3 regions of the Streptomyces sp. NPDC044984 genome follow, and region 2 is predicted to be linked to each of the others. Evidence: riboswitches for the same ligand, from Rfam matches in the RefSeq annotation. Region 2 holds a riboswitch; each other region holds the start of a gene.
What was found. A riboswitch is a leader RNA that binds a small molecule or an ion and turns the genes downstream of it on or off. The one in region 2 is predicted to bind cobalamin.
Positions count from the first base shown of each region.

Region 1: another riboswitch for cobalamin. It lies ahead of AB0A94_RS05995 (prenyltransferase/squalene oxidase repeat-containing protein); the one in region 2 lies ahead of AB0A94_RS28065 (cobalamin biosynthesis protein).
Region 3: another riboswitch for cobalamin. It lies ahead of AB0A94_RS17540 (ribonucleoside-diphosphate reductase subunit alpha); the one in region 2 lies ahead of AB0A94_RS28065 (cobalamin biosynthesis protein).

Region 1 covers NZ_JBEZBE010000004.1:106,382-116,204, forward strand. The annotation lists gene AB0A94_RS05985 (energy-coupling factor transporter transmembrane component T) at 1-830, opposite strand, end outside; gene AB0A94_RS05990 (SCO2322 family protein) at 820-1,458, opposite strand; gene AB0A94_RS05995 (prenyltransferase/squalene oxidase repeat-containing protein) at 1,455-2,690, opposite strand; cobalamin riboswitch at 2,799-2,939, opposite strand; partial or broken gene AB0A94_RS06000 (cellulose binding domain-containing protein) at 3,039-3,290, opposite strand; gene AB0A94_RS06005 (RNA-guided endonuclease TnpB family protein) at 3,349-4,572, opposite strand; gene AB0A94_RS06010 (TetR family transcriptional regulator) at 4,643-5,338, opposite strand; gene AB0A94_RS06015 (glycosyltransferase family 4 protein) at 5,545-6,996, shown strand; gene AB0A94_RS06020 (class I SAM-dependent methyltransferase) at 6,990-7,760, shown strand; gene AB0A94_RS06025 (prenyltransferase) at 7,757-8,833, shown strand; gene AB0A94_RS06030 (hypothetical protein) at 8,856-9,149, opposite strand; gene AB0A94_RS06035 (hypothetical protein) at 9,399-9,823, opposite strand, start outside.
Region 2 covers NZ_JBEZBE010000029.1:80,304-90,126, reverse strand. The annotation lists gene AB0A94_RS28095 (ABC-F family ATP-binding cassette domain-containing protein) at 1-290, opposite strand, end outside; gene AB0A94_RS28090 (hypothetical protein) at 749-2,179, opposite strand; gene AB0A94_RS28085 (alpha/beta fold hydrolase) at 2,423-3,550, opposite strand; gene AB0A94_RS28080 (class II aldolase/adducin family protein) at 3,784-4,530, opposite strand; gene AB0A94_RS28075 (inorganic phosphate transporter) at 5,106-6,359, shown strand; gene AB0A94_RS28070 (hypothetical protein) at 6,391-6,612, shown strand; cobalamin riboswitch at 6,781-6,919, shown strand; gene AB0A94_RS28065 (cobalamin biosynthesis protein) at 7,040-7,981, shown strand; gene AB0A94_RS28060 (cobyric acid synthase) at 7,978-9,489, shown strand; gene cobN (cobaltochelatase subunit CobN) at 9,486-9,823, shown strand, end outside.
Region 3 covers NZ_JBEZBE010000014.1:110,440-120,262, reverse strand. The annotation lists gene AB0A94_RS17545 (ribonucleotide-diphosphate reductase subunit beta) at 1-143, opposite strand, end outside; gene AB0A94_RS17540 (ribonucleoside-diphosphate reductase subunit alpha) at 194-2,554, opposite strand; cobalamin riboswitch at 2,677-2,845, opposite strand; gene AB0A94_RS17535 (GNAT family N-acetyltransferase) at 2,861-3,367, opposite strand; gene mctP (monocarboxylate uptake permease MctP) at 3,445-5,073, opposite strand; gene AB0A94_RS17525 (DUF3311 domain-containing protein) at 5,070-5,336, opposite strand; gene AB0A94_RS17520 (GntR family transcriptional regulator) at 5,574-6,338, opposite strand; gene nagB (glucosamine-6-phosphate deaminase) at 6,498-7,283, opposite strand; gene AB0A94_RS17510 (PAS domain-containing sensor histidine kinase) at 7,785-9,260, shown strand; gene AB0A94_RS17505 (WhiB family transcriptional regulator) at 9,438-9,695, opposite strand.

The DNA of each region.
Region 1 (9,823 bases), on a different contig from region 2:
CCGCGCGCGTCCATCGCGGCGGCGAGGGCGACCGAGCGTTCCAGCGCGCCCTCCAGGACCGGGAGTCCGACCTGGAGCAGGCCGCGGACGCCCTTGTCGGGCCGGCCCCGCAGCCGGCGGGCGGCACGCAGGCGCTGGACGTCGGCGACGAGGTTCGGGGCGAAGGTGAGGGCCACGACGACGGCCACGCCGAGTTCGTACAGGGCACCGGGGAGGGACTTGAGCAGGCGGGAGGGGTTGGCGAGGGCGTTCGCGGCGCCTACGCAGATGAGGAGGGCGGCCAGGCGGAGGGCGTCGTACAGGGCGAAGGTGAGGGCCTCGGCGGTGACCTCGCCGCCGAGGCGGATGCCCTGCGCCCAGTCGGGGAGGGGGACTTCGGGGAGGTGCACGAGCACGTGCGTGCCGGGGATGGGGGAGCCGAGGAGGACGGCGAAGGCGAGGCGGACGAGGAGGACGGCGAGGGCGAGTTTGACGAAGGCGCCGTAGGAGCGGGACCAGGGGGCGTGGGGGCGGCGGGTCGCCACGACGTAGGCGGAGACGGTGATGAGGAGGGTGAGGAGGAGGGGGTTGGTGGTGCGGGTGGCGGCCGTGCCGAGGGAGAGGGCCCAGAGCCACCAGGCGCCGGGGTGGAGGTGGGTGCGGTGCCGTTGGACGTACCCGGGGGTGGGTTGCTCCGCCGGCGCTTGCCGGGTGCCGCTGCGCCCACCCGTGCCGCCCTGGGGGTGCCTCCCAGGCCCTTTCGGGCCCTGGGGGAGGCACGACTGCCCGCAGCTGCGCGGGCACGACTGCCCGCAGCTGCGCGGGCACGACTGCCCGCAGCTACGACGCACGGCGGCGGGCCTGCCAGAGGGCTGCTGTTCCGAGGAGTACGACGACGGCGATTCCCGCTGCCAGGCCGATCGACGGGCCGGAGTCGTCCGACTCGGTCTTCTCCTCCGCGGGAGCGGCGGGCTGCTTTGCCGCGACCTGTTCCCCGCAGCCCTTCTTCGGGTAGCCCGCTATCGCGCACAGCAGGGCGTTGGTGTCGTAGCGGAGGGGTTCGGCGATCGTGGCCAGGGCCTCGGCGGTGGTGGCGTCCTCGGGGACCCGGGCGCAGGCCGTACGGGCCGTCGGCGGGGTTTCGCCGGACGGGGCGTCGGCGGGGGTGCCGAAGTCGATGACCAGGGCCACGCGTTTGCTGCCGTCGGCCGCCGGGGTCTTCGCGCAGATGGTGTCGAAGTCGGCGGTGCCCCGGGGCTTCGCCGCGTCGGCGGAGTTCTCGCTGACGGAGAAGCGGAAGCCGTGGACGTCGCCGTCGGCGGGGCGGGCGAGGGACGGGCCCTGGGTGGCGTACGTCCACGCCGTGCCGTTCCGCTCCCAGAAGGACCAGTAGCGGTAGCCGACGGCCTGGGCCTGGCCCGCGCCCGCCGGCAGGGGCAGGAGCGCGGCCAGGAACAGGACGGTGGCCCGGCGGATCACGGCTGCTGCTTCTTCGCGCGGCCGCTGATCAGGAAGCCGATGCCGATGCCGGCGACCAGGCAGACGCCGACGAACCACCAGACGCCGAAGCCGGAGTCGGACTCCGACTCGTCCTTCTTCTCGTCCTTCTCGGCCGACTTCGTCTCCGCGCTCTTCCCGGCGGCGGCCGGGCCCGTCGCGCCGAGCTGCTTCACGAGGTCCGTCCCGCCGAAGTCGCGCGGGTCGGCGCCGGTGGCGTGGGCGGCGAGGATCAGCTGGGCGTAGGCGGCGGGACCGCTCTTGGTCGCCCAGTCGGCGGCGTTCTTCTCCAGCCAGGCCAGGGACTTGCCGGCCTGCTCCGCGGAGCCCTGCGCGGCGAGTGCGACGACCGCGTCGGCGGTGTTGCCGTAGTCGGGCTGGTCCTCGGCGCCGGGGAGGGCGGAGGTGAGGTGGCCGTCCTCGGCGAGGGCGTCGGCCAGGTACGCGGCGCCGTTGGCGGCGGCCTGCTCGGGGCCGTCGGCCTTCTCGCAGGCGGCTGCCTTCGCCTCGCCCTTGCCGGGCTCGACGGCCAGGCCCGCACCCAGCGAACCGAGCACGCCCGCCGCCGTCGCGTCCGCGTTGGCGACCAGTCCGCCCTTCTTGTCCGGCTGGAAGGCGAAGGCGCCCGCGCCGTCGCCCTCGCAGGGGAGCGCCAGCGTCAGCAGGGCGTCGTAGGGGGACTTGCCGTCCTTCTTCACCTCGGCCGGCTTCTCACCGGTGGCGGCGAGCGCGCCGATGACGACGGAGGTGGAGTTGGTGTCGCTGGCGCCACCCGCGACGTAGCCCCAGCCGCCGTCCTCGTTCTGCGCGGACTTCAGCCAGCCGACGGCCTTCTTCGTGACGTCGTCGTGGCCGCCGAGCGCGGCGAGGGCCTGGACGGCGGCGGCGGTCTGGTTGGTGTCGACCGTCGTCTTCGCGTCGCACGCCTCGGCGGTGTCGGCGCGGTACGGGGCGAAGGAGCCGTCGGCGCACTGCTGGCCGGCCAGCCAGTCGACGGCCGCCTTCGGCGGCTCGACGCCGGCCGTGTGCTGGGCGAGCAGGGCGAGCGACTGGCGCCAGACGCCGTCGTACTGCGGGTCGCCGTCGCCGTACAGGGCGGAGGGGAGCGGCGCCCGGGACGGTGACGGGGACGGGGACGTGTCGGCGGCGGCCGGAGTGGCGGCGCCGATCACGGCGACGGCGGCCAGGACCGCTGCGCTGCGGCGAACATTCATGATCGGCGGGTGCCTTCCCTGCAGGAGGGCCGGGCAGCGCGGGACACCCCGGCGGCTCGGCTCCGTATGCCTCGACGGTGCCGTGCACCGGCGGAGCGCCGGGCACGTGAGCCGGTCACGGACCGTGCGGGGCAGTCCGGCTCACCGTCTTCGGCGGACGGTTCACGGTTGCGGGTCAGCGCCGGAATTGCACCGGCTTCCCCCCGTACGGTGTGATGACGACGCCGACACTCTACCCGCCCGTAGGGAAGGGGCCAGGGGTGGCTTCGGTGAGGGGGGTCACGCGGGCCGTGAGGCGCGCACCGCACCCGCAGCCCCGGAAAAGGGGTGCGGGTGCGGTGGGCCGGGTCAGGACGCCGTGCAGGCGCCGACCTGCGGCGGGGGTGTCGTACCGCCGTTCACGGTGAAGCCGAAGCTGGTCGAGGCCCCGGCCGCGAGCGTGCCGTTCCAGCTGGACCGCACCGTCATGACGGTGCCGCCGCTGTCCCAGGTGGGTGAGCCGTTCCAGACGGAGACGACCTTCTGCGGGGCCGTCATGGTGACGTTCACGCTCCAGGCGGTGATCGGCGAACTGCCCGCCGTGATCGTCACCTTGCCGTTTTGACTTGCTCCTGGGCTGAAGCCCGAGGATTCTGGCCTTCTCGACCTTGCTGTGCTGCTACGCGGCACGGACATCGGTCGGGAATCCGTGGCTTCCTGTTTCTTCGCGCTGTGCCGGGATCGCTCCCGGTCTTACCGGCGCTCCGCAGGCCGATACCGCCAGTCCGGCGGCCGTTTCGATGTTGATCGCGGCGTTGTGGTCCCGGTCGTGGACGGTACCGCAGGCCGTGCAAGTCCATTCCCGGATGTTGAGGGGTTTGGGGCCGTCCACGGTGCCGCAGACGTGGCAGGTCTGGGAGGTCGGTTCGAACCGGCCCACCTCGACCAGGGTTCGGCCGTACCGCTTCGCCTTGTATCCCAGCATGCCGGTGAACTGTGCCCATCCTGCGTCGTGCACCGACTTGGCCAGCCTGGTACGCGCCAGTCCCTTGACCGACAGGTCCTCCACCGCGATTCCTTGGTTCTCGGAGATCAGCCTTGTGGAGAGCTTGTGGTGGAACTCACGGCGTGCGTCGGTGACCTTCGCGTGGGCTCGGGCAACTTTCAGGCGGGCCTTGTCACGGTTGTTGCTCCCTTTCTGTTTGCGGGACAGCTCCCGCTGGGCCTTCTTCAGCTTCTTCTCCGCACGCCGCAGGAAACGCGGGGAGTCGATCTTCGTGCCGTCGGAGAGGACGGCGAAGTGCGTGAGGCCGAGATCGATGCCGACGGTGCGGTCCGTCTCGGGCATCCGCGCCCGGTCGGTGACAGGGTCGGTGTCGACGACGAAGGACGCGAAAAACCTCCCAGCGGCGTCCCTGAGCACGGTGACGGACGACGGCGTGGCGGGAAGGACGCGAGACCACTTCACCTTCACCGCGCCGATCTTCGGCAGGCTCAGCCTGCCACTGCCGGTGATACTCCAGCGGGCGTTGGCGGTGAACCGCACCGACTGCCGCGCATCCTTGCGCGACTTCAATCGGGGCGCGCCCACCCGGGCGCCCTTGCGGGTGCCCTTGAGGGAGGCGAAGAAGGCGCGGTACGCAGCCTCCGCGTCCCGCAAGGACTGCTGGAGCACCACCGCGGACACGTCCCCCAGCCAGGCTCGTTCCGCTGTCCGCTTCGCCTCGGTGATCAGTTTCCGGGACAACCCGGCAGCCGTCGGGAACGGCCAGCCGGCCTTGCGGGCGTCTTCACGGGTACGCACCGCGTCGTTGAACACGACACGCGCACACCCGAACGCCCTTGTCAACGCGACCCGTTGACCGGTATCCGGATACAACCGGAACGCATAGCGAAGCTGCACACGAAGATCGTACGAACAAGCCAACCCAGCCGGAACCGGGAACACCCGTTCCCCACCTCCCCCTGCTGGCTCAGCGGGCGTCCGCGGCCTCCGGGGTCGTCAGATCCATCAGGCGGCACGCCGTCTCTATGTCGACCCTGACCTGGGCGATGGAGGCGCGGCCCGAGAGCCAGGTGATCAGGGCCGAGTGCCAGGTGTGCTCGATGACCCGGACGGCCGAGAGCTGCTCGGGCGTGGGATCGGTGAGCTCCATGGCGTCCAGGATGATCCTCGTGGTCTGCCGCGAGACCTGGTCGACCTCCGGGCTCACGCTGCGGTCCGCGAACGTCAGGGCGCGCACCATCGCGTCGGCCAGGTGCGGCTCCCGCTGGAGCGCGCGGAAGGCCCGCATCAGGGTTTCGGCGACCCGCTCGGCCGGGGTCTCACCGGCCGGCGGCTTCTTCCGCAGCGTGCCGTGCAGGGTCTCCAGCTGGTCCTGCATGGTCGCGACCAGGAGATGGATCTTGGACGGGAAGTAGCGGTACAGCGTGCCGAGCGCCACCTGCGAGGACTCCGCGACCTCGCGCATCTGCACCGCGTCGAAGCCGCCCCGGCCGGCCAGCTGCGCGCACGCCCGCAGGATGCGGCGCCGGCGCGCCTCCTGGCGCTCGGTGAGCGGGGAGGCCGGGGCGGGGCGCGCGGTGCCGGCCTCCGTCGCCGCCGCCTTGCCCGCCGTGTCCGCCTTGGCTGCCCTGGCCGCCTCGTCCCTGTTGGCTTCCGTAGGCATGGGTCCCGTCCGTGACAGTCGGTGAGGGTGGATGATCAGACAGCATGGCATGCCGTCCGTCGTGGCGTGAATCACCTGATCCGCTGCTGCCAGCACCCTTACCTGCCGGTAGATTCGGATCCTCCGAACGATCAACTCTGAAACTTGTTCTAGATGAGCGTCCCGGCATAATCTCGCGTGACCGTGCAGGGAGAAGGGGGCCCAGAGTGACCGCTGAGGCCAGTCAGGCCGGGCCCTCGCAGGGGCCCGCATCCGACGGCTTGCGACCGCTCCGCATCGCACTCCTCACCTACAAGGGAAACCCGTTCTGCGGCGGGCAGGGCGTCTACGTACGCCACCTCTCCCGCGAACTCGCCCGCCTCGGACACCGCGTCGAGGTCATCGGCGCCCAGCCCTACCCCATACTCGACGTCCTCGACGAGGGCCGTGACGGGCCGGGCCTGACCGAACTGCCCAGCCTCGACCTCTACCGCCAGCCGGACCCCTTCCGCACCCCGAGGCGCGACGAGTACCGGGACTGGATCGACGCGCTCGAGGTCGGCACGATGTGGACCGGCGGCTTCCCCGAGCCGCTGACGTTCTCCCTGCGCGCCCGCCGCCATCTGCGCGCCCGGCGCGGCGACTTCGACGTCGTCCACGACAACCAGACCCTCGGCTACGGCCTCCTCGGCGACCTCGGCGCCCCCCTGGTGACCACCATCCACCACCCCATCACCGTCGACCGGCGGCTGGAACTGGACGCCGCCGAGAACTGGCAGCGGCGGTACTCGGTGCGCCGCTGGTACGCCTTCACGCGGATGCAGAAGAGGGTGGCGCGCCGCCTGCCGTCCGTGCTCACCGTCTCCGGCAGCTCCCGCCAGGAGATCGTCGACGACCTCGGCGTACGGCGGGACCGCGTCCACGTCGTCCACATCGGCGCCGACACCGAGCTGTTCGCGCCCGATCCGTCGGTGCCGGTCGTACCGGGCCGGATCGTGACCACGTCCAGCGCGGACGTGCCGCTGAAAGGGCTGGTCTTCCTCGTCGAGGCGCTGGCGAAGGTACGCGCCGAACAGCCCGGGGCGCACCTCGTCGTGGTCGGCAAGCGGCCCGCGGAGGGGCCCGTCGCGCAGACGATGGAGCGGTACGGCCTCGAGGACGCCGTCGAGTTCGTCAAGGGCATCTCGGACGCCGAACTCGTCGACCTGGTGCGGTCGGCGCAGGTCGCGTGCGTGCCGTCGCTGTACGAGGGGTTCTCCCTGCCGGCCGCCGAGGCCATGGCCACGGGCACCCCGCTGGTCGCCACGACCGGCGGGGCGATTCCCGAGGTGGCCGGCCGCGACGGGGAGACGTGTCTCGCCGTACCGCCCGGCGACGCGGGGGCGCTGGCCGCCGCGCTGACCCGGCTGCTCGGCGACCCGGAGCTGCGCGCCCGGCTCGGGGCGGCCGGCCGGGAGCGGGTGCTGCGGCACTTCACCTGGGCACGCGCGGCCCAGGGCACGGTGGCCCACTACCGCGAGGCGATGGCCCGCGCGGGCCGGGACACGGGCGCCGCCCGCGCGGTGGAACCGGCTCCGCGCCGCCCGGCCCCGACAGCCGCAGACGTCCTCCCGGACACGGGCGCCGTACCCGTGGACACAGCCGACACCTCCGACCGCGAAAGCAGGGCCACGTGCTGACCGTCGACTTCTCCCGGTTCCCGCTCGCCCCGGGCGACCGCGTCCTGGACCTCGGCTGCGGGGCCGGCCGGCACGCCTTCGAGTGCTACCGGCGCGGCGCGCAGGTCGTGGCGCTGGACCAGAACGGCGAGGAGATCCGCGAGGTCGCCAAGTGGTTCGCGGCGATGAAGGAGGCCGGGGAGGCGCCCGCAGGGGCCACCGCCACCGCCATGGAGGGCGACGCCCTCGCCCTGCCCTTCCCCGACGAGTCCTTCGACGTCGTCATCATCTCCGAGGTGATGGAGCACATCCCCGACGACAAGGGCGTCCTCGCCGAGATGGTGCGCGTGCTCAAGCCCGGCGGCCGGATCGCGATCACCGTGCCGCGCTACGGACCGGAGAAGGTGTGCTGGACGCTGTCCGACGCCTACCACGAGGTCGAGGGCGGCCACATCCGCATCTACAAGGCGGACGAGCTGCTCGCGAAGATCCGCGAGGCGGGCCTGCGCCCGTACGGCACCCACCACGCGCACGCGCTGCACTCGCCGTACTGGTGGCTGAAGTGCGCGTTCGGCGTGGACAACGACAAGGCGCTGCCGGTGCGGGCGTACCACAAGCTGCTGGTCTGGGACATCATGAAGAAGCCGCTGGCCACCCGGGTCACGGAGCGGGCGCTGAACCCGCTGATCGGCAAGAGCTTCGTGGCGTACGCGACCAAGCCGCACCTGCCGCGCGCCGCGGCCGGGACCGGGGTCGAGACCGGGGCCGAGGCGGACGCCACGTGACGACCCCCCGGACCGAACACCTGGTCCTGCCCGGGGTCCTGACCGCAGGGCAGGCCGCCGCGACCGTCGCCGGCATCCTCGCCGTGCAGCGGGAGGACGGGGCGATCCCCTGGTTCCGGGGACACCACCTCGACCCGTGGGACCACGTCGAGGCCGCGATGGCCCTGGACGCGGCGGGCGAGCACGCCGCCGCCGAGCGGGCCTACCTCTGGCTGGCCCGGCACCAGGTGGCGGACGGCTCCTGGTACGCGGCCTACGCCGACGGCGACCCGCTCGACGTCACCGACCGGGGCCGGGAGACCAACTTCGTCGCCTACGTCGCGGTCGGCGTCTGGCACCACTACCTCTCCACCGGCGACGACACGTTCCTGGACCGCATGTGGCCGGTGGTGTACGCGGCGGTGGAGTTCGTGCTGCGGCTGCAGCAGCCCGGTGGGCAGATCGGCTGGCGGCGCGACGACGACGGCACGCCCACCGCGGACGCGCTGCTCACCGGCTCCTCCTCCGTCCACCACGCGCTGCGCTGCGCGCTGGCCGTCGCCGAGCAGCGCGAGGAGCCGCAGCCGGACTGGGAGCTGGCGGCGGGCGCGCTGCGGCACGCGATCCGGCACCACCCGGAGCGGTTCCTCGACAAGGACCGCTACTCCATGGACTGGTACTACCCGGTGCTCGGCGGCGCGCTCACCGGCGCGGAGGCCAAGGCCCGGATCGAGGAGGGCTGGGACCGCTTCGTCGTCCCCGGACTCGGGGTGCGCTGCGTGGTGCCCAACCCGTGGGTGACCGGCGGCGAGTCGGCCGAACTCGCCCTGGCGCTCTGGGCGACGGGCGAGTCCGACCGCGCGCTGGAGGTGCTCCAGTCGATCCAGCACCTGCGCGATCCGGAGACCGGCCTGTACTGGACGGGCTACGTCTTCGACGACGACGCGATCTGGCCGCGCGAGCTGACCACCTGGACCGCCGGCTCGCTGCTGCTGGCGGTCGCCGCCCTCGGCGGCCACGAGGCCACCTGCGCGGTCTTCGGCGGCGACCTGCTGCCCAGGGGCTTGGACCCGGACTGCTGCTCGCTCGCCTGAACCGGCCCGGAACGGACCCGGGTCAGTGCCGGTGCAGGCGGCCGGCGATGGCGTGGCCGACGAACAGGTAGACGACGGCGGCGAGTCCGTAGCCGGCGACGACCCGGGCCCACTCCTCGTCGAAGGTGAACAGGTCACGCGACCAGGCTGCCAGCCAGTTGGCCGCGTCATGGACGAACTGGACCAGGTCGTTGGCCCTGTTGGCGTCCAGCAGGTACATCAGAATCCAGAGTCCGAGGATGACGGCCATGATGTCCGCGACCACCGCGACGACCGTCCCTGCGGAGTTGGAACCAGTGCGATATCGAGGGGACATACCTTCCGACTGGCCCCGAACGGCCGGTTGAAACCCGGAACGCCCGGGGCCGGCGGGGAAGTCCGACGGTGGGTGAGCAGCAGGCGCCGCGCCTCCGGGCCGCGCTGCCGGTGGTCCACCGTGAAGACACCGGGGGTGCCGGCCCTCGATCCGCCGCAGTAGCAGCGGCGGCGGGTCGTGCGACGCCGTACGACAGCGGCCCCCCGCCCGGTGGGGCGGGGGGCCGTGACGAGGAAGGGCCGGATCCGGTCAGCCGCGCTGGATGCCCGAGGTGTCCTGGAGCACGCCGCGGCGGCCGTCCTGGGTCTGGGCGACGAGGGCCGGACCGCGCTGCTCGACTGCCAAGTACCAGGTGCCGGGGGCCAGTTCGGCGATCGGCGTGGGCGAGCCGTCCTCCGGGAACAGCGGACGGGGCACCGGCACGGCGAACCAGAACGGCGAGAAGTCCCCGGCGGGCGCCGGAGCGGGCTGGCCCGGCTGCGGCTGGCCCGGGAAGGGCTGCTGCGGCTGACCGGGCTGGCCCGGCTGCGGCTGACCGCCGAACGAGGCCTGCTGCGCACCCGGGTAGCCGTAACCGGCGGGCGGCTGAGCGCCGTACGGCTGCGGGGCGGCGGGACGGGCGGCCGGGAGGAGGGCACCCTTGAGGGCGGGCACCAGGGGGGTGGCGACGGCGG
Region 2 (9,823 bases):
ATCTTGCGGATCAGCACGTCGAGGCCGCGGGCGGAGAGGATGCGGTCGCGGGCGAGGACGTCGAGGTCGCCGGTGCGGGGGTCCTGGGGCAGGTAGCCGACCTCGCCGGAGCGGGTGACGTTGCCGGCGGCGGGGATGCCCTGGCCGGCGAGGACCTTGGTGAGAGTGGTCTTGCCTGCGCCGTTGCGGCCGACGAGGCCGATGCGGTCGCCCTTGGCGACGCGGAAGGTGGCGCTTTCGATGAGGACGCGGGCACCGGCGCGCAGCTCGATGCCGGAGGCGGAGATCACGGACAGACTCCTGGGCGGGTATCGGGGTGGCGGTGGGCGGCTGAGGACGTTCCCGCCGTCTAATGCGCGAGGAGAATGGCCATGCGAGCCATTCTAACGGGGCCGTGCAACCACTTTTTCTGGGTGCGGGTGTGCCCGGCGGTCGTCAGCGGCCGGCGCACGAGGGCGGGGACGGCGCGGTGACGCCGGGCGCGGAGGGGCGCGGCAGGGTGTTCGACGCGACGGTGGAGGGCGCGGGCCCGGCCGGGGTGTGCGCCGTCGTGGACGACGCCGACGCGCACCACCGGCGCACGGTGGGCCGGGGCGCGGGGATCCCGGTGTCCCCGGCGGACCGGGGGCACGGCTCCCTCGAGACGGCGACCCGCGGACCGCGGCCCGCCGTCTCGAGGGCGGTGTCCGGGGCTCCGGCGCCGCGCCCGCGGCGGGGCCCGGAGCCCCGGTTCCGGGGCGGAGCCCGGTCAGCCGCCCCGGTGCACCTGGAAGGCGGCCCGCCGGACCGCCTTGGCCAGGGCCGGGTCGGGGTGGGCGGCGGCCAGGGCGACCAGGACCTGGACGGTGCGCGGGTGGCCGACGGCGCGTACCTCGGTGAGCAGCGCGGGGACGGTCGGCTGGACCGCGGACTCCAGATGGCGGACCAGCAGCGGGGCCTCGCCGTGGTCGGCGACGGCGGCCGCGGTGTCCACCCACAGCCAGGTGGCCTCCTCGCGGGTGAGGACCTCGTGGGCGTCCTCGGGGTCGGCGCCGTCGTGCTCGGCGAGCCACAGCAGGGCGTACGGCCGCAGCGTCGGCTCGTCGAGCACGGTGCGGACCTCGGGCTCGGCGGGGGCGCCGACCACGCGCAGCGCCTCGAAGGCGAGGCCGCGCAGCAGGGCGTCCTCGCCCCGGGCGGCGTCGATCAGCTCCGTGACGGCACTGCCGACCGGCCGGGCGGCGAGCCAGGCTCGGTATTCGGCGCGGGCCGCGTTGGGGCGCAGCTGGGCGCAGCCGCGCAGCATGTCCTCGGCGCCCTGCTCGATGTTCCCGGCGGGGCTCTGCGCGGCGACGCAGATCTGCTCCAGCTTGACCCACACCGCCCAGCTGCCGAGCGGGGTGAGCGTGGCCTGCCCGTCGCCGTAGGTGAGGGCCCCGACGGAGGCGAGGGCGCGCAGCGCCCAGTCGAGCAGCGGCTCGAGCGGGGCGTCGGCGGCGGGCGCGGCGAGCGCGGGCCGGGGCCGCTGGAGCGGCACCCTGGGTCTGGGCTCGGCCCCGGGCCCGGACCGGGCCCCGGCGGCTTGGGACGTGTCCGGTCCCGGCGCGTCGGACGACCGGGAGGCCTCGGGCGGTGGAGCGTAGTCGACCTCGCAGCGTTCCGTGCGGAGTTCGGTGACCCGCTGCTGGAGGAGGTCGAGGAGCTGGGACACGGGGACCGGGCCGGCGGAGAGCTGGAGGAAGGAGAGGACCTGCGGCATGGCCGTGACGACCTCGGCGACGGCGGCGGCCTCGTACTCCTCGGGTTCCGGATGGGCGAGCGACCAGGCGTCGCAGAGGGCGACCCAGCCGCGCAGCACGGCACTGTCGTCGCGGTCCCAGGCGCGCAGCCGCCAGCCCGGGCGGGCGCTGTCGCCGTGCACCTCGATGAGGCCGGCCAGGCGGGCGGTGTCCCAGTCGGCGCGGACCTGAGCGGGGGTCAGGTCCAGGGCGCGGGCCGCCCGTTCGGCGGTCGCGTCGGAGAGGGTGGCCTTGCCGTCGGCGGTGGCGCTGTCCCCGCCGGGGCCGAGGGCGGCGTCGGCCCAGCGGGCGACGCGGGCCGCGGCGGCCAGACCGGAGCGTGCCATTCTGGCCAGCTCCGCCGGTGCCGGCGTGCCCTCCGGGGGGCGTGGCGCGGGGCGGCGCGAGCGCCGCTGGTTCATCGCTCTGGGGGCGGCGGCCAGGGGTCGCGGGCGGACGAGTCGGAGCCTGGAGTCGCGCGGGATACGGGACGTCACGGATGCAGTCTCGCGGTTGACGGTCCGAAAACCCAAACGGAATGTCGACGGGGGTTCCGGGACGGCTCGCGCCTCGGCTCCGGACGGGGTCGCGGGAGGGATTCAGGCCACTGGTACGGCCATAAACGGAATCTCCGGCACCGGCTGTCCGGTGCTCCCTCCGGGCGGTCACATCAGCGGGGTGAGGAAGCGCCGCAGCGCCTCCTCGTAGGCCCCCGGGTCGGCGTTCCACATCGCGCCGTGCGGGGCGCCCCTGACGGTGTGCAGGGTGATGGTGTTCGGGTGGTCGGCGGCGAGGCGGCGGGAGAACCGCCACGGCGCCACCGTGTCGTCGGGGCCGTGGAAGATCTGCGTGGGGACCGCGATCCGGTCCAGGTGGACGGCGCCGGGCCTGCGGTCGCCGTACAGGCCCGTGCGGCCCTGGGCGGCGCGGACCGCGAGCGGCAGCAGCACGCCCGGGGTGTGCCGGGCCGCGGCGAGGGCGCGCAGGGTCGCCTCCCAGTTGAGCACCGGGGAGTCGAGGACGAGACCGGCGACGCGTGCGCGCACCTCGGAGCGGGCGGCGGCGCGCAGCGCCATGGCCGCTCCGGTGGACCAGCCGTACAGGACGACCTGCCGGGCGCCGGAGTCCACGGCGTGGTGGAGCACCGCGTCGAGGTCGCGCCACTCGGTCTCGCCGAGGTGGCTGAGGCCGTCCGGGGAGCGCGGCGCGCCGGGGTCGCCCCGGTGGGCGGGGGCGAGCACCGGGAAGCGGTGGCGGTGCAGGAACTCCATGAGGTTCATGGTGTGTTCCCGGGTGGTGCCGAGGCCGTGGACGGCGACCACCCAGGTGTCCCGGGCACCCGGCACGAACCATGCGGGCAGGGGGCCGAGTTCGCCGGGGACCTCGAGGTCGGTGTGGTCCAGGCCGAGGGCGCCGCCCGGGTCGCCGACGTACAGGTTCGGGGTGAGCCAGGCGCGGTCGCCGGGCTCCAGGGTGCCGTACGTGACGCGTTCGAGGCGGCGCACGACGGTGTCGGCGGAGTCCGGGGTGCCGGGCAGTACGGGTCCGACGACCGCGTGGAAACCGTCTCCGCTGAGGCCGTGGCGTCCGGGCCGCAGGGTGGCGAGGTCCCTGGTGAGGGCGATCTGACCGGCGGCGGTGGCGTGGACGGTGAGTCCGGGTTCGGTGGGCAGGGGGCCGCCCGGGGGCGTCCTGAGCGCGGCGTCGCTGGCGAACCGGCCGGCGGCCACCGCGGCGGCGCCGGCCCCTATCACGGCGGTGACGGCGGCGGCCGTCGCTCTGGCAGTGCGCACGTTCTCCAGTGTCATGGCGGAACGTGTACCCGGCCAGTGGGCACCACACGGCCGGCCGGTCGGCAGGTCCCGTCCGGCCGCGGGAGACGGGCACGCCGGCGGGGGCCGCGGGTGGGGCGTCTCGCCCCCGCCGCCCCTTCCCTCCCCCACTCTCGGCTTCGCTCGAGCGGGAGGCACCCCCGTCGTCCCCGGGGCTGCGCCCCGGACCTCCATCGGCCCCGCGGGCCTCGCCCTCAAGCGCCGGACGGGCTGGTTCGCTGCCCGTAGCCCCGCAGGCGTTCCCCCACCTCCGTCAGCTGCTCCCGGGTCAGCAGGTGCGGGGACAGGCCCGGGACGGAGGACGCGGTCAGCCAGAGGCGGCACATCCACTCCAGCTGGGCCGTGCGGTCGTAGGCCTGGGCGAGGGTCGTGCCGTGGGTGACGGTGCCGTGGTTCTGCAGGAGGCAGCCGGTGCGGCCGTCGAGGGCGCGGAGCATGTTCTCGGCCAATTCGTCCGTGCCGTACGTCGCGTAGCGGGCGACCCGGACGGGTCCGCCGAGTGCCGCGGCCATGTAGTGGATCAGCGGCAGCTCGTCGAGGAGCGTGGAGACGGCCGTCGCGTGCACGGCGTGCGTGTGCACGACGGCGTGCGCGCCGGTGGTCCGGTAGACGGCCAGGTGCATGGGCAGCTCGCTGGTGGGGACGAGCGTGCCGAGGACCTGCCGGCCGGTGAGGTCGACGCCCGTCACGTCGTCCGGCGTCAGCCGGTCGTACGGCACTCCCGACGGTGTGACCAGGACGGTCTCGCCGACCCGCACCGAGACGTTGCCGGAGGTGCCGACGACGAGCCCGTCGGCGACGGTCCGGCGCGCGGTGCCGACGAGGTCCGCCCAGGCGCGCGCCTCCTCCTCGCGCACACGTCTCCCCCGCGTCTCCCCCACGTCCCGGGCGCCGCCTCCGGCGCCCCCCGCTTCCCGCCCGTCCCGCCGCTGCTCAGCCATGCCGCGATCCTGCCAGGCGGCTCCCCGGCCCGGGGCGCCGCAGGCCGGAAGCCGACCCTCCGTAAGGGTGCGTACCGGCACGTACCCCCTCGGTTCCCCTTGGCCGGAGAGCGTCAGCCGTTCGACGATCTCCCAGCGGCGTCCGGGCCTCCCGTGCGCCACGTCGCCGTTCCGGGGGAAACACGGCCCGTGAGCACACACCGCCGCCCCGTCTCCGCGGCCGCCGCCCGCCCACCGCCCGACCGGCTGGATCCGGTCCTTCAGCGACGAGGTCCGGCGGCTCACCGGCCGCCGGCCGGCCGGCGTGGACCTTCCGGCAGTACGACAACGGCGGCGGCACCCTTCCGGGTGACCAGGATCTCCTCGACGGCTCACTCGACCGGACGGAGAGGTTCACCCGGAGCGCCTGAAGGCCCGCGCCGCGGGGCCTCCCGTACGGCACGGCGCGGCTGCGCCATCCGGCGGAGCGCCCGCCCCCTCTTACGGTCACCACGATGCCCATTCCAGTTCATCTTCCGTTCACCCTGGTTACCTACGTTCAACCAGTCAATGACCTCGAACGAATGCCTGGGTAAATGGAAAGCTTCTCGCTGATCCTCGCGATTGTGGTGGTGACCGCACTCGCGTTCGATTTCACGAACGGTTTCCACGACACCGCGAACGCGATGGCGACGACCATTTCGACCGGTGCCCTCAAGCCCAAGGTCGCGGTGGCCATGTCCGCCGTACTGAACCTTGTGGGCGCCTTCCTCTCGGTGGAGGTCGCCAACACGATCTCCAAAGGACTCGTCGACGAGTCCGGCATCCGTCCCGAGGTCATCTTCGCCGCGTTGGTCGGTGCGATCCTCTGGAACCTCCTGACCTGGCTGGTCGGTCTGCCGTCCAGCTCCTCGCACGCCCTCATGGGCGGTCTGATCGGCGCCACCGTCGCCTCCGCCGGCCTCGGCGCGGTGCACGGCGACGTCCTCGTCACCAAGGTCCTGATCCCCGCGATCGCCGCCCCGCTGGTGGCCGGAGTCGCCGCGCTGTTCGCCACCCGGCTGACCTACCGTCTGGGCCGGAAGGCCGAGGCCAACGCCTCCGCGAAGGGCTACCGCGCCGGACAGATCGCCTCCGCGGGCCTGGTCTCCCTGGCCCACGGCACCAACGACGCCCAGAAGACGATGGGCATCATCACCCTCGCCCTGGTCGCCGGCGGCACCCTCGCCCCCGACTCCGACCCGCCCCTGTGGGTCATCCTCTCCGCGGGCGTCGCCATCGCGCTCGGCACCTACCTCGGCGGCTGGCGCATCATCCGCACCATGGGCAAGGGCCTGACCGACCTCCAGCCGCAGCAGGGCTTCGCCGCCCAGACCAGCGCCGCGACGGTCATCCTGGCCTCCTCGCACCTCGGCTTCTCCCTCTCCACCACGCATTCCGTTTCCGGTTCCGTGATGGGCGCGGGCCTGGGCCGCAAGGGCGGTGTCGTCCGCTGGTCGACGGCCACCCGGATGTTCGTCGCCTGGGGCCTGACGCTGCCGGCCGCGGCCCTGGTCGCGGCGCTCGCCGAGTGGGTCTGCGGCTTCGGCGACTGGGGCACCGCCCTCGTGGCCGTCTTCCTGATCACCTCCAGCGCCGCGATCTGGAAGATCTCCCGGCGCGAGGTCGTCGACCACACCAACGTCAACGACCACGACGGCGCCGACGGGGAGCCGGCCGGTGTGGTGACCACGGCCATGGCCGCCGTCACCCCGCCCCCGGCGGGCACCGTGGCCGAGGACCTCTCGGCCACCATCCCGGCCCCGGCCCCCATCGACCCGGCGGCCCCGTCGGCCAAGACGACCGTCTGACCGCGTCCCGGTACGAAGGAAGAAGAACACCATGAAGATCGACTGGGCGGCCCTCGGTTCCGTCTTCGGCGTCAGCCTCGTGGTCACCGTGGCCCTGGTGGGTCTGTTCACCCTCGGCATCAACGGCCTGTCCCGCCGCGAGCGGGCCGCCGCGCAGGGCGAGTCCGCGGCCCTGGCGGTCAGCGCCGCCTACGCCTGCTTCGCGGCGTGCGCGGCGGCGGTGGGGTACGGGATCTACCTGATCATGGCCTGATCACGGATCGTCTCCGTCCGGCGGGCGGTGCGGGTGCCTCGGCATCCGCACCGCCCGCTCGCGTGTGTGCGCCCCCGCCCGCGCACCCCCCGCCTGCGGTTCACCCACCGGAGCCCCTCTGTGGGCCTCAGCACACTTCAGCCTCGCAGGTCAACGGCAAGTTGACGGCCCTTCCGGGGCCGTGGTGGACTGCCTCAGCCACTACGGCGGCAGGAGAGGAAGCCGGTGCGATTCCGGCGCGGTCCCGCCACTGTCACCGGGGTAGACACCCCGGGAGCCAGGAACTCTCACCGCCGGTCTCGTCGAACCAGGGCGTGGACACCCTGAGTGAGGACATAACGCCATGCGCGGCTGCCTGCCGAGGTCGATCAGCGACGCTCCGCCCCTTCCCGGGGCCCTCCCCTCCGGTTCCTCGGCCGGCTGACCCATGGGTGCCGATCGCGTGTTCGCGTACGGCGCCGCCGCCGGCCTCCTCGGCGACCTGCTGCTCGGCGACCCCCGCCGGGGGCATCCGGTCGCCGCTTTCGGGCGGGCCGCGGCTGCCGTGGAACGGGTGCTGTGGCGGGACGACCGGGGCCGGGGCGCGCTGCACACCGCCGTGTGCGTCGGCGGAACGGTCGCGCTGGGCGGCCTCGCCGCACGCCTCGTACGCTCCTCCCCCGCCGCCTCCGCCGCCCTGACCGGTGTCGCCACCTGGGCCGTCGTCGGCGGGACCTCACTGGCCCGGGAGGCCCGCACCATCGGGCGGGCGCTGGAGGCCGGGGACGTCGAGGCGGCGCGGGCGCGGCTGCCGCACCTGTGCGGCCGGGACCCGCAGGCGCTGGACGCCGACGGGATCGCCCGCGCGGTGGTCGAGTCCGTCGCCGAGAACACCTCCGACGCCGTGGTGGGCGCGCTGGTGTGGGGTGCCGTCGCCGGGGTGCCGGGCCTCCTCGGGTTCCGGGCCGTCAACACGCTGGACGCGATGGTCGGCCACAAGTCCCCCCGTCACCGCCGCTACGGCTGGGCCTCCGCCCGCCTCGACGACGTCGCCGGGTGGCCCGGGGCGCGGCTGACCGCCGTACTCGCCGCGCTCGCGGGACCGGACCCGCGCGGGGCCGTGCGGGCGTGGCGCGCGGACGCGGCGAAGCATCCCAGCCCCAACGCCGGGCCCGTCGAGGCGTCCTTCGCGGGCGCGCTCGGCGTACGGCTCGGCGGGACCCTCTCCTACGGCGGGCGGGTCGAGCACCGGCCCGTGCTGGGCGGCGGCGGGCGTGCCGTCGCCGTGTCCGACATCGACCGGGCGGTACGGCTCTCGCGGCGGGTCGCCTGGCTCGCGCTCGGGGCCTGCGTCCTCGCGCGGAGCGTCATGAAGGGACGTGCATCGTGAGCGGTGGGGGTCTGCTGGTCGCCGGGACCACCTCGGACGCCGGCAAGAGCGTCGTGACCGCCGGGATCTGCCGGTGGCTGGTGCGGCAGGGCGTCAAGGTCGCGCCGTTCAAGGCGCAGAACATGTCGCTGAACTCGTTCGTGACCCGGGAGGGCGCCGAGATCGGGCGGGCACAGGCCATGCAGGCCCAGGCCTGCCGGGTCGAGCCGACCGCGCTGATGAACCCGGTGCTGCTCAAGCCGGGCGGCGAGCAGTCCAGCCAGGTGGTGCTGCTGGGCAGGCCGGTCGGGGAGATGAGCGCACGCGGGTACCACGGCGGGCGGCAGCAGCGGCTCCTCGGCACCGTGCTGGACTGTCTGGAGCAGTTGCGGGGCACGTATGACGCGGTGATCTGCGAGGGGGCCGGCAGCCCGGCCGAGATCAATCTGCGGCGCACCGACATCGTGAACATGGGGATCGCCCGGGGTGCCGGACTGCCGGTCCTGGTGGTCGGCGACATCGACCGGGGCGGCGTCTTCGCGTCCTTCTTCGGCACCGTCGCCCTGCTCTCCCCCGAGGACCAGGAGCTCGTCGCCGGGTTCCTGGTGAACAAGTTCCGGGGCGACGTGTCGCTGCTGGAACCGGGCCTGGAGATGCTGCGCGGGCTGACCGGACGGCGCGCGTACGGCGTGCTGCCCTTCCGGCACGGCCTCGGCATCGACGAGGAGGACGGACTCAGGGTGTCGCTGCGCGGCGCCGTACGGGAGTCCGTGGTCGCCGCGCCGGTCGGCGAGGACGTGCTGCGGGTCGCCGTCTGCGCGGTGCCGCTGATGTCCAACTTCACCGACGTGGACGCGCTCGCCGCCGAACCGGGCGTCGTGGTGCGGTTCGTGGACCGCCCCGAGGAGCTGGTCGACGCCGACCTCGTGGTCGTACCGGGCACCCGCGGGACCGTACGGGCCCTGGAGTGGCTGCGGGAGCGCGGGCTGGCGGAGGCGCTGGAGCGGCGGGCGGCCGAGGGGCGGCCCGTGCTCGGGATCTGCGGGGGCTTCCAGGTCCTCGGCGAGCACATCGAGGACGACGTGGAGAGCCGCCGGGGCCACGTGGACGGCCTCGGGGTGCTGCCCGTGCGGGTGCGGTTCGCGCGGGAGAAGACCCTCACGCGTCCCTCGGGCGAAGCCCTCGGGGAGCCCGTCGAGGGGTACGAGATCCATCACGGCGTCGCCGACGTCACAGGGGGTGAACCCTTCCTGGACGGCTGCCGGGTCGGACAGACCTGGGGCACGCACTGGCACGGCTCACTGGAGTCGGACGGTTTCCGGCGGGCCTTCCTGCGCGAGGTGGCCGCCGCCGCGGGCCGCCGCTTCGTGCCGGCCCCCGACACCTCGTTCGCCGCGCTGCGCGAGGAGCAGCTCGACCGGCTCGGCGATCTGATCGAACAGCACGCGGACACGGACGCGCTGTGGCGGCTCATCGAGTCCGGCGCGCCGCAAGGACTGCCCTTCATCCCACCGGGAGCGCCCGCATGAGCACTGTGTTGTTGTTGTCGACCGCCGACACGGACCTGCTGGCGGCCCGTGCCTCCGGCGCCCCCTACCGGATCGGCAACCCGACCCGCGTGGACGTCGCGGACGAGCTGCCCGCGCTGCTCGACGGGGCGGACCTCGCCGTCGTACGGCTGCTGGGCGGCAAGCGCGCCTGGGAGGACGGGCTCGCGGCGCTGAAGGCGTCCGGCGTCCCGGCGGTGCTGCTGGGCGGGGAGTCCGTGCCGGACGCGGAACTCATGGCCGAGTCGACGGTGCCGGCCGGTGTGGTCGCGGAGGCGCTGCGGTACCTCGTCGAGGGCGGCCCGGAGAACCTGAC
Region 3 (9,823 bases), on a different contig from region 2:
GCGACCAGCCGGCCGATCAGGTGCTGCTCCTCCGGGCTGAGCTTCGCCAGGTCGGCCACGTCCGAGTGGAGGTCCACCTCCTCCACGTGCCAGGTGTTCTTGATGGCGTCCCGGTAGCGCTCGTAGAAGTCGGGGTAGCGCATGGGACGGAGCGTCAGCTCGAAGCCGGGGTCGAGCAGGTTCTTGGTGGTCGTCACTGGCAGGCCTCGCAGGACTCGGGGTTTTCCAGGGAGCAGGCGACGGCCTCGGGGTCGGCCGCCTGCTGAACGGGGACGGTGGTGCGGGCCGCCGCGCGGGCGATCCGGGTCGCCGGGCGGGAGCGCAGGTAGTACGTGGTCTTCAGGCCCTGCTTCCAGGCGTACGCGTACATCGAGGAGAGCTTCCCGATGGTCGGCGTCTCCAGGAACAGGTTGAGCGACTGCGCCTGGTCCAGGAACGGGGTGCGGGCGGCGGCCATGTCGATCAGACCGCGCTGCGGGATCTCCCACGCCGTGCGGTACAGCCGGCGCACCTCCTCGGGGATCCAGGTGAAGTCCTGCACCGAGCCACCCGCCTCGCGCAGCGCCTCACGGGTGCGCGCGTCCCACACGCCGAGCCGCTTCAGGTCGTCCACCAGGTACGAGTTGACCTGGAGGAACTCCCCGGACAGCGTCTCGCGCTTGAACAGGTTGGACACCTGCGGCTCGATGCACTCGTATCCGCCCGCGATCGACGCGATGGTGGCGGTGGGCGCGATCGCCAGGAGCAGCGAGTTGCGCATCCCGACGGAGGCGATCCGCGTCCGCAGCGCCGCCCAGCGCTCCGGCCAGGTCAGGTCGGTGTCGTAGTGGTCGGGGTGCAGTACTCCCCGGGCGGTACGGGTCTTCTCCCAGGCCGGGAGCGGGCCGTCCCGCTCGGCGAGGTCGGCGGAGGTCTCGTACGCGGCGAGCATGATCCGCTCGGCGATCCTCGTGGACAGGGCCTTCGCCTCCGGGGAGTCGAAGGGCAGCCGCAGCTTGAAGAAGACGTCCTGCAGGCCCATGGCGCCGAGACCGACGGGGCGCCACCTGGCGTTGGAGCGGCCCGCCTGCTCGGTCGGGTAGAAGTTGATGTCGACGACCCGGTCGAGGAACGTCACTGCCGTGCGCACCGTCTCGTCGAGGCGCTCCCAGTCGATGTCCCCCTGCTCCACGAAGGCGCCGAGGTTGACCGACCCCAGGTTGCAGACCGCCGTCTCCCCGTCGTCGGTGACCTCCAGGATCTCCGTGCAGAGGTTCGAGGAGTGGATGACGTGGCCCGGCTGGGCGGTCTGGTTCGCCGTGCGGTTGGCGGCGTCCTTGAAGGTCATCCAGCCGTTGCCGGTCTGCGCGAGGGTGCGCATCATGCGGCCGTACAGCTCGCGGGCCGGGAGGGTCTTCCTCGCCAGGCCCTTCGCCTCGGCGGCCCGGTACGCCGCGTCGAACTCCTCGCCCCACAGGTCGACCAGTTCGGGCACGTCCGCCGGGGAGAACAGCGACCAGGGCGCGTCGGCCTCCACCCGGCGCATGAACTCGTCCGGCACCCAGTGCGCGAGGTTCAGGTTGTGCGTACGGCGGGCGTCCTCGCCGGTGTTGTCGCGCAGCTCCAGGAACTCCTCGATGTCCAGGTGCCAGGTCTCCAGGTAGACCGCCGCCGCCCCCTTGCGCCGGCCGCCCTGGTTCACGGCGGCGACCGAGGCGTCGAGCGTCTTCAGGAACGGGACGATGCCGTTGGAGTGCCCGTTGGTGCCGCGGATCAGCGAACCCCGGGCACGGATACGGGAGTAGGACAGGCCGATGCCGCCGGCGTGCTTGGAGAGGCGGGCGACCTGGTGGTAGCGGTCGTAGATGGAGTCCAGCTCGTCCTTGGGGGAGTCGAGGAGGTAGCAGGACGACATCTGCGGGTGCCGCGTGCCGGAGTTGAACAGGGTGGGGGAGGAGGGCAGGTAGTCCAGGCGGCTCATCAGCCCGTACAGCGCGGCGACCTCGTCCACCGAGCGCGCGCTGTCGTCCTCGGCGAGTCCGGCGGCGACCCGCAGCAGGAAGTGCTGGGGCGTCTCGACGACCTTGCGGGTGAGCGGGTGCCGCAGCAGGTAGCGGCTGTGCAGGGTACGCAGGCCGAAGTAGCCGAAGCGGTCGTCGGCGCCGGTGTCGATCAGCGCGTCGAGCCGGTCCGCGTGCAGCCGGACGAACCCGGCGGTCCGGTCGGCGATCAGGCCCTCGCGGTGCCCGGTCGCGACGGACCCGGTGAACGAGGTGACGCCCTGTGAGGCGGCCTCGGCCCGGATGGAGAGGGTCAGCAGCCGGGCGGCGAGCCGGGAGTAGGCCGGGTCCTCGGAGATGAGCCCGGCCGCCGCCTCGGTGGCCAGCTCCCGCAGCTCCGCCTCGTCGGCGGAAGCGGACCGGCCGCGCAGCGCGGCGGCGGCGACCCGGCCGGGGTCGGCGTCCGGCAGGTCGGCGGTCAGCTCGGTCAGGGTCCGCAGCAGCGCGGCACCGGGGCCGCCGCTCTCCTCGGTCACGTCGATCGCTGAGGCCGGATCGGCTGGCGCGATGGTCACGTGGGGCTCTCCCTCGCTCGGCACGGGGCCTCGAAGCGGGCAGGGGGCAGCACACGAGCGCACGCGGCGTCGCGTCCACCGGCCCATTCCACGAGGCCCGGACGTCCAGGCACCCGGACCGGACGGCCGGGCGCACTGTCGGCAGGTCCTCGGACTGACGCCCAGGCACACGCGTACGCGGGCATGGGTACACCGTTGCGGGACAGTTCCGGATTCGCACCGGATTCCCCTGCGACGACAGCGAGCACGAGCATACATCTTGTGTCGGGTGCCGCCGCCAACCCCATATGTTGTGTCGCGAAGGTGTCAGAGCGTCAACTCGTAGGTGAGCAGAGTGATGTCGTCCAGGTCCGGCAGGGGGTTCCAGTCGCGCTCCGGGCTGCGGGTGAACCCCAGCCGCTCGTAGACGCGGTGGGCGGAGCACATGGGGCGCTGGGTCGACAGCACGATCCGCACGCACCCCTCGGCGGCCCGCGCCCGGTCGACGCAGGCACGCACCAGGGCCTCCCCGGCGCCCCGGCCGCGGCCCGCGCGGGCGACCGCGAGCATCCGGATCTCCGCCTCGCCCGGCCCGGCCAGGTCGGCCATCGGGCCGGGACCCGGCACGAAGGTCACCCCGCCCAGCACCGCCCCGTTCTCCACGGCGACCAGCACCTCGGCGGTCGCCGCCCGCTTCGCCACGTCCCGCAGCTCACCGAGGTACGCGTCGCTCTCCCCGAAGTCGAGCAGCCCGTCCAGCAGATAGGCCTGTGCGGTGATCTCACCGAGTTCCCCGTGCTCGCCGGGCTCCACCGGCCGGATGACGATGTCCATGGGGGGGAGTGTGCCGGACGGGTACGACGACGGGCCGCCGGATTCCTCCGGCGGCCCGTCGTCCCGCGTCGCGGGCGTCAGTGGCTGCTGCCCGCCGTGGCCGGCGGAAGTTCCACCTGGACACCGGGGTCACCCGCGTCCGCCGTGTAGTCCTGCGGCTTGGTCTCGTCGATGCCCTCGGGCGCCTTGACGGCCCTCATGACGAAGGTCAGGACGACCGTGACCAGGACGTTGATCACGAACGCGGTGAGGCCGATGTAGCCGATCTCGCCGATGCCCGGGATCTCCTTCGACGACCCGCCGAAGTGCTTCTGCGTCGGCGAGGCCACCCCGTACGCGGCGACCGTGCCGTAGACCATGCCGACCGCCCAGCCGCCGATCAGCGCCCAGCGGTGGAACCAGCGGGTGAACAGGCCACCCACCAGCGCCGGGAAGGTCTGCAGGATCCAGATGCCGCCGAGCAGCTGGAAGTTGATGGCGACGGTCTTGTCCATGGTCAGGACGAAGGCCAGCGCGCCCACCTTCACCAGCAGGGACACGACCTTGGAGACCTGGGTCTCCTGCTTCGGCGTCGCGTCCGGCTTGATGAAGTCCTTGTAGATGTTGCGGGTGAAGAGGTTCGCCGCCGCGATCGACATGATCGCCGCCGGTACCAGCGCGCCGATGCCGATCGCCGCGAACGCCACGCCCGCGAACCAGTCCGGGAACATGTTCTCGAACAGCTGCGGAATCGCCAGCTGGCCGTTGCTGACCTTGACCCCGGCCGCGATCGCCATGAAGCCGAGCAGCGCCAGCAGGCCCAGCATCAGGGAGTACAGCGGCAGGATCGTGGTGTTGCGGCGGATCACCTCACGGCTGCGCGAGGACAGCGTCGCGGTGATCGAGTGCGGGTACATGAACAGCGCGAGCGCCGAGCCCAGCGCCAGCGTGGCGTACGTCCACTGGCCCGCCTCGCCCGGCACCAGCGCACCGCGCGGCGCGCCCGTGGCCGGGTTGGTCTCGCTGTACGCCTCCCGCGCGGAGGCGAAGATCTCGTCGAAGCCGCCCAGCTTGATCGGGATGTAGATGATCGCCACGGCGATCACGATGTAGATCAGCGTGTCCTTGACGAACGCGATCAGCGCGGGGGCCCGCAGACCCGACGAGTACGTGTACGCCGCCAGCACACCGAAGGCGATCAGCAGCGGCAGGTCCTTGACGAACCAGTTGGTGTCCTCGCCGCCGCCGACGCCCATCACGTCCAGCACGGCCTGGATGCCGACCAGCTGGAGCGCGATGTACGGCATCGTGGCCAGGATGCCGGTGACCGCGACGGCCAGCGACAGCCCCTTCGAGCCGAACCGGCCGCGCACGAAATCGGACGTCGTCACGTACCCGTGCTTGTGCGACACCGACCACAGCCGGGGCAGGAAGGTGAAGATCAGCGGGTACACCAGGATCGTGTAGGGCACCGCGAAGAAGCCGGCCGCGCCCGCCGCGTAGATCGCCGCCGGTACGGCCACGAACGTGTACGCGGTGTACAGGTCGCCGCCGAGCAGGAACCAGGTGACCCAGGTCCCGAAGGACCGCCCGCCCAGACCCCACTCGTCCAGGCTGTGCTCGTTCTCGGCCTTGCGCCAGCGCGCGGCCATGAAGCCCATCGCCGTGACCAGCAGGAAGAAGAAGATGAAGACGGCGAGTGCCACGCCGTTGACGCCGTCGTTCACTGCGACGCACCGCCCTTCGCGGCCGAGCGGGCGCGCTGGTCACGCTGCCAGAGCTTGTACGCGATCATCGTCAGGGCGGTGGAGACCAGCACCCACAGCATCTGGTACCAGTAGAAGAAGGGGATGCCGATGAACACCGGGTCGGTCTTCGCGTAGGACCCGACCCACAGCATGGCCACGAATGGTGCGACGAGACAGAGGGCGATGACGACGCGCACGGGCGTCACCACCGGCCCTCCTCTGGTTTCTGGGGCTTGTGACATCAGACGGCTCCGTCCCCTCACTGATCACCGGCGGTAATGCGCAGGAAATCTAGGTCAGGGTGTGGCGCGGTCGTAACCCCTCGTCCGCATAGCGGTACCCAGGCGCCGCTCAACCGAGAGGAAACAGCAACGCAATCCCTGCCGACCGCCCGCTTCGCCGGGTTTTGCGGACCCGCCGGGGACCCATCGAGGGCCCGCCGAAGATCTGCCGAGGGCCCGCTGCGGGGACGGCCGGGCTCAGTCCTGGGGGCGCTTCAGGCGGGCGACGAACTTGTACCGGTCGCCCCGGTACACCGACCGCACCCACTCCACCGGCTGTCCGTCCCGGTCCAGCGAGTGCCGGGACAGCATCAGCATCGGCAGGCCGACGTCGGTGCCGAGCAGGCCGGCCTCGCGCGGGGTGGCCAGGGACGTCTCGATGGTCTCCTCGGCCTCCGCGAGACGGACGTCGTACACCTCGGCCAGGGCGGTGTAGAGGGACGTGTACTTCGCCAGGCTGCGGCGCAGCGCGGGGAAGCGCTTGGCGCTCAGATGGGTGGTCTCGATGGCCATCGGCTCGCCGTTGGCCATGCGCAGCCGCTCGATGCGCAGCACCCGCCCGCCGGCCGTGATGTCGAGCAGCCCGGCGAGCCGGTCGTCGGCGGTGATGTAGCCGAGGTCCAGCAGCTGCGAGGTGGGCTCCAGGCCCTGGGCGCGCATGTCCTCGGTGTACGACGTGAGCTGGAGCGCCTGGGAGACCTTGGGCTTCGCGACGAAGGTGCCCTTGCCCTGGATGCGCTCGAGGCGACCCTCGACCACCAGTTCCTGGAGCGCCTGGCGCACGGTGGTGCGCGAGGTGTCGAACTCCGCCGCCAGGGTGCGCTCGGGCGGGACCGGCGTGCCGGGCGGCGCCGTCTCGGTCATGTCGAGCAGGTGCTTCTTCAGCCGGTAGTACTTGGGCACACGCGCCGTACGGACCGTGGTCCCACCCTCGTTCTCCGCACTGCTGACGTCGGTGCTCATGCTCTGCCTTCCCGGCTCCGGGTGCCGAAACGACCGACATCCCCATCGGCCACGGCTGACATCGTGGCACGGCTCGGGACGGGGGTGTGCCCCGCACGCTCCGCGATCCCCTTTGTATACCCCTGGGACAAAGGGTTGGTCCAGACCATGGGCGGCCGCTCAGATGCCCTGCCAGTCCGGCTTGTTCGCGTAGGTGTGCCGGAAGTAGTCGGCGAGCTTCAGCTTGGCGGCGGCTGCCTCGTCGACGACCACCGTGGCGTGGGGGTGCAGCTGCAGCGCGGACGCCGGGCACACCGCCGCCACCGGCCCCTCGACGGTCGCGGCGACCGCGTCCGCCTTGCCCTCGCCGGTGGCGAGCAGGACCAGGTGACGGGCCTCCAGGATGGTGCCGATGCCCTGGGTGATGACGTGGTGCGGGACCTGGTCGATGTCGCCGTCGAAGAAGCGGGCGTTGTCCACCCGGGTCTGCTCGGTCAGCGTCTTGATCCGGGTGCGCGAGGCGAGCGAGGAGCACGGCTCGTTGAACCCGATGTGCCCGTCCGTGCCTATCCCGAGCAGCTGGAGGTCCACGCCGCCGGCCTCCGTCAGCTCCCTGTCGTACGCCTCGCACGCGCCCTGCACGTCCTCGGCGGTGCCGTCGGGGCCCAGGAAGGCGTCCATCCCGATCCCGAGCGGCTCCAGCACCTCGCGCCGCAGCACCGAGCGGTAGGACTCGGGGTGGTCGGCGGGCAGTCCCACGTACTCGTCGAGCTGGGCGATCCGCGCCCGCGAGGCGTCCACGGCACCGGAGCGCACCTTGGCCGCCAGCGCCTCGTAGACGGGCAGCGGCGTCGAGCCGGTCGCCACGCCCAGCAGGGCGTCGGGCGTGCGCCGCAGGAGCTGTGCCATGGCCTCGGCGATGAGCTCGCCGCCCGCCTTGGCGTCCGCAACGATGACAACTTCCACGGTGGGCCTGCCGATCTTGAGGAGGACTCGACTGGGACCGGACCCGCCGGCGCGGGCCCGTACGGTGCTGCGATGTGGTTTAGACCAATCTCAATCTAACAGAGCGGGCGCGGGGGCCGCGCGCCGAAATCGACCCGGCCGACCGGCCCCGCACGGGACCCCCACGGGTTAGGCTGCGGGACGGGGACCCATGGGTCCGGACTGACGACGAAGTGACATCGAAGAACAGCGTCCGACGCATTTACAGGAACAGTGGTCTAGTCCACAATGCGTACACAGGGCACACCAAGCCTGCCTTCCCCGCACAGGAAGGTGGAACCGAGGAACCGGAGCTCTCTGCCCTGACTGCCCCGGCTCCTCGTCCTTCGGCCGACCGGGACCGCACACCCCACGGCCGATATTGCTCCGGGCTGCGGTGCCGGGAGGGTTGAGGGTCCCTCCCAGGCGCCGCGGCCCGCGGGTGTTCCGCGGTCCCGCAGACCGCCGGGTACGCTCGCTGACGTGCCCTCCATGAACGAACTCGTACGCCAGCACACCGCCCTCGACGACACCGATCTCGAGTGGCTCCACCTGCTGGTCTCGGAGTGGCAGCTGCTCTCCGACCTCTCCTTCGCCGACCTGGTCCTGTGGGTCCCCACCCGCGACGGCACCCGCTACGTCTCCGTCGCCCAGATGCGGCCCAACACCGGCCCCACCTCCTACCAGGACGACATGGTCGGCCATCTCGTCCCGCGCGGCCGCCGCCCCATGCTGGACGCGGCCCTGGACGAGGGCCGGATCGTGCGCGAGGGCGACCCGGAGTGGCGCGAGGAGGTCCCCGTACGGGTCGAGTCCATCCCCGTACGGCGGGAGGGGCGCGTCCTCGGGGTCATCGCGCGCAACACCAACCTGCTCACCGTGCGCACCCCGAGCCGGCTGGAGCTCACCTACCTCCAGAGCGCCTCGGACCTCGCGCAGATGATCGCGGCCGGCTCCTTCCCGTTCGCGAACCAGCAGCTCGAGATGGACGCCTCGCCCCGCGTCGGCGACGGGCTGATCCGGCTCGACGCCGACGGCATCGTCCAGTACGCCTCCCCGAACGCCCTGTCCGCGTACCACCGCATGGGCCTCGCCGCCGACCTGGTGGGCCATCACCTCGGACGGACCACCGCCGAACTCGCCCCCTCCCGCGGCCCCGTGGACGAGGCGCTGGCCAAGGTCGCCAGCGGCTGGGCGCCGCGCGAGTTCGAGATCGAGGCGCACGACGGGGTGATCCAGTTCCGGGCGATCCCGCTCAAACCGAAGGGGACGCGCATCGGTTCGCTGGTGCTGCTCCGGGACGTCACGGAACTCCGCCGCCGCGAACGCGAGTTGATCACCAAGGACGCGACCATCCGGGAGATCCACCACCGGGTGAAGAACAACCTCCAGACGGTGGCGGCGCTGTTGCGGCTGCAGGCGCGGCGCATCGGGTCCGAGCGCGGCCGCGCGGCGCTGGAGGAGGCGGTGCGCCGGGTGGGGTCCATCGCGATCGTGCACGAGACGCTGTCCCAGAACCTGGACGAGCGCGTGGAGTTCGACGAGATCGCCGACCGCGTCCTCGCGATGGTCGCCGAGATCTCCCCGGGCAAGGTCACCGGCCGGCGCACGGGCCGCTTCGGCATACTCGACGCCGAGGTCGCCACGCCGCTGTCGATGGTGCTGACCGAGGTCCTGCAGAACGCCCTGGAGCACGGCTTCCGCGAGGGCGAGACCGGCACCGTCGAGGTGTCGGCGGTCCGTGGCGGCACCACGAAGGAGGCCCGCCTGCTGGTCACCGTGCAGGACGACGGCGTGGGTCTGCCCGAGGGCTTCGACCCGCACACCGCGGGCAACCTCGGTCTGCAGATCGTACGGACCCTGGTGGAGGGCGAGTTGGGCGGCAGCTTCGACATGGTGCCGGCCCCGGAGCGGGGGACCAGGGTGATCCTGGACGTCCCGGTGCAGTCGGACAAGTAGCGGGCACGGACGGCGCGGACCCGCACAGGCGTGCGCGGACTTGCACGGACGGCGAAGAGCCCCGGACCGCTGAAAGCGGCCGGGGCTCTTGCTCAACTGCGCGCTGCGGCTCGGGGGCGGGAGATGCGTACGCGCCGTACGCGCCGCCAAGCTCAGGCTGTCAGCAGGGGTGGGTTGTCAGGCGGAGGCCTGACGGGCCCGGTTGCGGGCGGCACGGCGCTTCATCGCGCGACGCTCGTCCTCGCTGAGACCACCCCAGACGCCGCTGTCCTGACCGGACTCGAGCGCCCACTGCAGGCAGCTCTCGATCACCGGGCAGCGACGGCAGACGGCCTTGGCTTCCTCGATCTGCAGCAGCGCAGGACCGGTGTTGCCGATGGGGAAGAAGAGCTCGGGGTCTTCCTCGCGGCAAACGGCGTTGTGACGCCAGTCCATGGCTGCTACCTCTCCTGGGTATGTAATGCGATTGCTTGTGAATGTGAACGCTTTCACGAATCCCTCAACAAGGGAAGGGCCGACCGCCAGGTTCGCTGGCGTGGTCCTTGGGTTTGAAGAGGGGTTCC